One region of the Lysinibacillus pakistanensis genome, then DNA from elsewhere that is predicted to be linked to it. Evidence: riboswitches for the same ligand, from Rfam matches in the RefSeq annotation. Region 1 holds a riboswitch; the other holds the start of a gene.
What was found. A riboswitch is a leader RNA that binds a small molecule or an ion and turns the genes downstream of it on or off. The one in region 1 is predicted to bind cobalamin.
Positions count from the first base shown of each region.

Region 2: linked by a shared signal. The riboswitch ahead of QNH24_RS17560 (DUF4430 domain-containing protein) and the one ahead of QNH24_RS07395 (glutaredoxin family protein) in region 1 are both predicted to bind cobalamin.

Region 1 is NZ_CP126101.1:1,567,485-1,569,693, forward strand. It holds gene QNH24_RS07390 (alpha/beta hydrolase) at 1-410, shown strand, start outside; cobalamin riboswitch at 1,036-1,213, shown strand; gene QNH24_RS07395 (glutaredoxin family protein) at 1,334-1,558, shown strand; gene nrdI (class Ib ribonucleoside-diphosphate reductase assembly flavoprotein NrdI) at 1,555-1,914, shown strand; gene nrdE (class 1b ribonucleoside-diphosphate reductase subunit alpha) at 1,911-2,209, shown strand, end outside.
Region 2 is NZ_CP126101.1:3,532,365-3,534,573, reverse strand. It holds gene QNH24_RS17565 (acyltransferase family protein) at 1-167, shown strand, start outside; cobalamin riboswitch at 937-1,133, shown strand; gene QNH24_RS17560 (DUF4430 domain-containing protein) at 1,307-2,041, shown strand; gene QNH24_RS17555 (S-layer homology domain-containing protein) at 2,121-2,209, shown strand, end outside.

The DNA of each region.
Region 1 (2,209 bases):
TCGCTGAAAAAATACATGCTGGAGAGTCAGTGGCTCCAAGAGGTTATGTAGGGAAGTACGGCGGCGCTACAAGACTTATTAATATGTCAGATGGCGATATACTATTAAGTCGTGAATATAATTTGTTGGATTTTATTCGCTATAACAATGGAGTAGCTAAGACACAAGCACAACTTGTTAAAGAGATTTTTGATAAGCCACTACCTATGATAGTTACCAAACTTGAGTTACCCTTTTATTTTGTAATGGGTAAATACGACGCTATGACTTCATATAATGCAGCAAAAAATTATTTTGATGTAATGGAAGCGGATAAAAAAGAATTTATTTCTTTTGAGCAATCAGCTCATTATCCACTGTTTGAAGAGAAGGAAAAATTTTATAGATGGATGTGTGACACATTTAAATAGGGCAGCTTAAATACATGCCTAAAATCTGGAATGAAAATACTTTTCCTAACAAATAGAATTTACTACAAATGGAAAAATGATAATTTAAAGAGTAAAGAGGCTAATAGTTTCTTTTGTAGTTCGAAAAATGGTAAAGTGAAGGAAGTCTATGATAGAGAACATAAAATGCTCCGGACGCCTGAATTTAATAAGGAACTATCTTTATTTATTGGCTAGAATAATATGTAAGGTTTTATTAACAATCAAAAGTTTAACAGTCTATTATTCTTCGGAATAAGGACTGTTTTTATGTAAAGAATTATTGTATTAGCTTGTGCCTATATTTTTGATGTTATATTCCAAAAAAGTATATACATAATTACTTCTTGCAAAGAAAGGCAGGAAAATGACTTTAACCTTTAACATTAGTTGATTAAGGAAATACATAGTGTTACTACTTTCATAAAAATAATTCTTTATCAGGAAATAGGGAGGCGTTCGTTTTATGGCGTTAATAACTATTTATCCTCTTGCTTAATATCATTTTGCGGAAAATATCGAATAATCTTACTATTAAGAAGTCTCTAATCTAGATTTACTTTTATTTTGAAGGATGGTACACTTAGTTCTATCGGAAAACAATATATTGTGTTTGTTTTATTAAGGTACTACTATATGTAGTTTAATAGGGAAGTTCGGTGCAATACCGACGCTGTCCCCGCAACTGTAAAGCTGACGATGATTTAAGCCACTGTGCTTTCGCATGGGAAGGAAATCAGAGAATGAAGCAAAGCCAGGAGACCTGCCTATATAAAACACAACAATCATTTCTTCGGGGATTAAGGAGTGGGGACGTAGCTATTTTTATGTGTTTTTAACGTTTCCATTTTAGGCTATCTCTCTTTGAAGAGATAGCTTTTTATTTTATGAAAAGAGGGATTTATATGAAACTTTATACAAAAACAATTTGTCCTAAATGTCTTTGGGTAAAATCTGAATTACATCGAGTAGGAATTGAAGCGGAAATTGTAAATATTGATCATGATGAAAAAGCAAAGCAAACTATTATAGATGCAGGCTTTTTAAGCGTGCCAGTACTTGAATATAATGAGACATTTATAGGAGATGCTAAGGAAATTGTTTCTCAAATCGAGCTGATTTCACTATGATTATTTATGCTAGTCGTACAGGTAATGTCCGAAATGTTGTCTCAAAATTAAAGGGGAAATCAATGGAGCTGTCTGAGGAATTACTGTTGAGTGAGCCCTACCTTTTAATAACATACACAGACGGATTAGGTGATATCCCTGCAAAGGTAGCTCGTTTTTTAGAACAAAACGGGAATTACTGTAAGGGAGTAGTTGTAAGCGGCAACAGTAATTTCGGACATACAGTATTTGGCGCTGCTGGCGAGAAAATTGCAGCAAAGTATCATGTGCCTCTAGTGCGTAAATTAGATTTACGAGGAAATCAAACTGATTATGATGCAATACAAACGTTTTATGAAATGAGGGTCATCGCGTGAAAACATATTTAAAGCTTAATAATGATGTACTGAATCGTTATAGTACAACAGGTCAATTAGAGTTAGAAAAGGATCGAGAAGCAACACGCCGCTACTTTTTAGAATATGTAAACGTGCGTCTACGTTACTTTATTGATATTGAAGAAAAAATCCGTTATTTAGTCGATGAGGGTTATTATGAAAAAGCATTTATCGATATGTATGAGATGGAATTTATTAAAAAGCTATACAAAAAGGCATATGATTATCATTTCCGTTTCCCATCCTTTATGAGTGCAAGTAAATTTTACGATAG
Region 2 (2,209 bases), 2.0 Mb from region 1:
CATTACAACAGAAAGCACAGGAATATGAAAACATTACTTTAATTGATTGGCATGCAACTGCAATTAACCATCCTGAGTTTTTCGCTCCAGACGGCGTACATTTAGAGCAAAAGGGGATTGCTTCTTTAACAAATCTAATTCAACAAGCTATAGACGAGACCAATTGATTCGTTTAAAAACCATAAATAGCCTGCAAACATTTTAAGTGAGATAACTTTTTTTCAAATATTTAAGTATGGTTGAAACCTTTCTAATGGTTGCTCGTATTACTATTATACATTTTTAATGAATTGCACTTAAAAAGGAGAAAAACATTTTTGAACTATTGAACAAAACAATTACTTTTTGTCATTTACTTAATCACCATTGCTGATGCATACTACTCAACATTACTGATTGAACCAAAAGCCCCCCCACAGCATCAGACGATTAAAGCGTCTGCAATGACAACGATTCAAGTACGGTAGCAAACCTTATAAAAAGAAACAAACAGCAAAAAGCCTGAAGACTTCTATACTTCAGCCTATCAAGCAATTGCTGCAGAGTACTAAGAATACAAAAGAAAAAATTTATAAAGCTAAGATGGATAGATTAAGTGAAAGACACAGCTATATACGGGACTCACCGTTTATTATTTATCACAATCACCGTATACGTTGCTGAAAACAGATGAAACAAAAAGCTGCCATTAACTGTGCAGCTTTTTGTTTTGCTTAATATTTAAATGGGTAAACCCTTTTTGCCCGCTCACTCTCTATTATACGATTTATATTATCTATCTATTTATATTATCATATTGCTTTTTAATAGGAATAGTAATATTGATACTAGATGTTTACTTCCTCTTTTAAAGCTTACTACTTCTATAAAGCATAATTCTTTTTGTTAAACTATTTCGAAAAATAGAAATATATGCTAGACTTAACATTAAGTGAATAACAATTGCAGTATAAAGGTGCTCTTTTAAGAGCTTAATAGGGAATTCGGTTTAAAGCCGAAGCTGTTTCCGCAACTGTAAGTGTAGATGACTACAGAAAATACCACTGTCGAACAAGGAAAAATGCCTTCAGTAGATGGGAAGGTTCTGAATAGGATACACGAGCCAGGAGACCTGCCTTTATTCCATCGTATTAACTCTCTTCGGAAGCTAGGAGAACTTACGGCAAATAGACGGACAGGCAAACTACGTTTTTGCGCCTTTTTTCTGTTTTCCATTAGATGCTTCCCCATTTTGGAGAAGCATCTTTTTATTTTCGAGTTAATTGCAAAAACATTCACGAAATAATAAAAATAGGAGGTTTTACAAATGGTTCGTTTCAAAAAATGGTGGCATTTAGCGTTAGTCCTACTTTTAGCATTTTCGCTCGTAACACCATCAGCCAGTGCAGCAGTATTACAGCCTGTAAGTCAAGAAGCACAATCAGCAGATTTTGATGTTCAGTTATCAGTAAAAGGTTTATGCGGTACTGGTTCATGCCATGAAATTTTAGAAGGAACAACAGTAAATGTTCAAGAAGGGACAACTGCGCTAGAGCTTGTAGAGCAAGTATTAGATGCCGAGGGTATTCCTTATGTAGTAGTTTCTACTCAATATGGTCCATATCTTCAATCAATTGATGGACTTGCGGCAGGCAGTTTAAATGGTTGGGATGGCTGGGTCTACACTGTAAATGGATATAGCCCCAATTTTGGATTAGCTGAGTATCAATTACAGGCTGATGATGTCGTTCATATTTATTACACTACATGGTCTAAATTAGAAACAGCAAGTGTAATTGCAGTAAATGATAACAATCCATCCGTTACGGTAAATTTAACTGGTGATTTATTTACGACACCAAACGGCTCTAATTTAGCAAACTGGACAATTAACACAGGGACAACAACATTAACAGCTCAGTCAGTTACTATGAATGCAAACCAACAAGCTGTTATTACATTTGCAGGTCAAGCACAAGCAGGTACTATTACCATTACAGCCTCTGCCAATGCTTTATTCGGTAGTTCAGCAAGTGAGCCACTTGAAGTAAAAGTACAATAGCTAGATAAATGGATACTGACAAGATGAATTAATTCAGCTTGTCAGTATTTAATTATTTATAAAGGAAGTGAGTGTTTATATGACTATATGGAAAAAGCAGCTACATATAGCAGTTATTTTTATTTTAATCGTATCGCTATTTTCTCCAGTCACTGCAATTAAGGCACA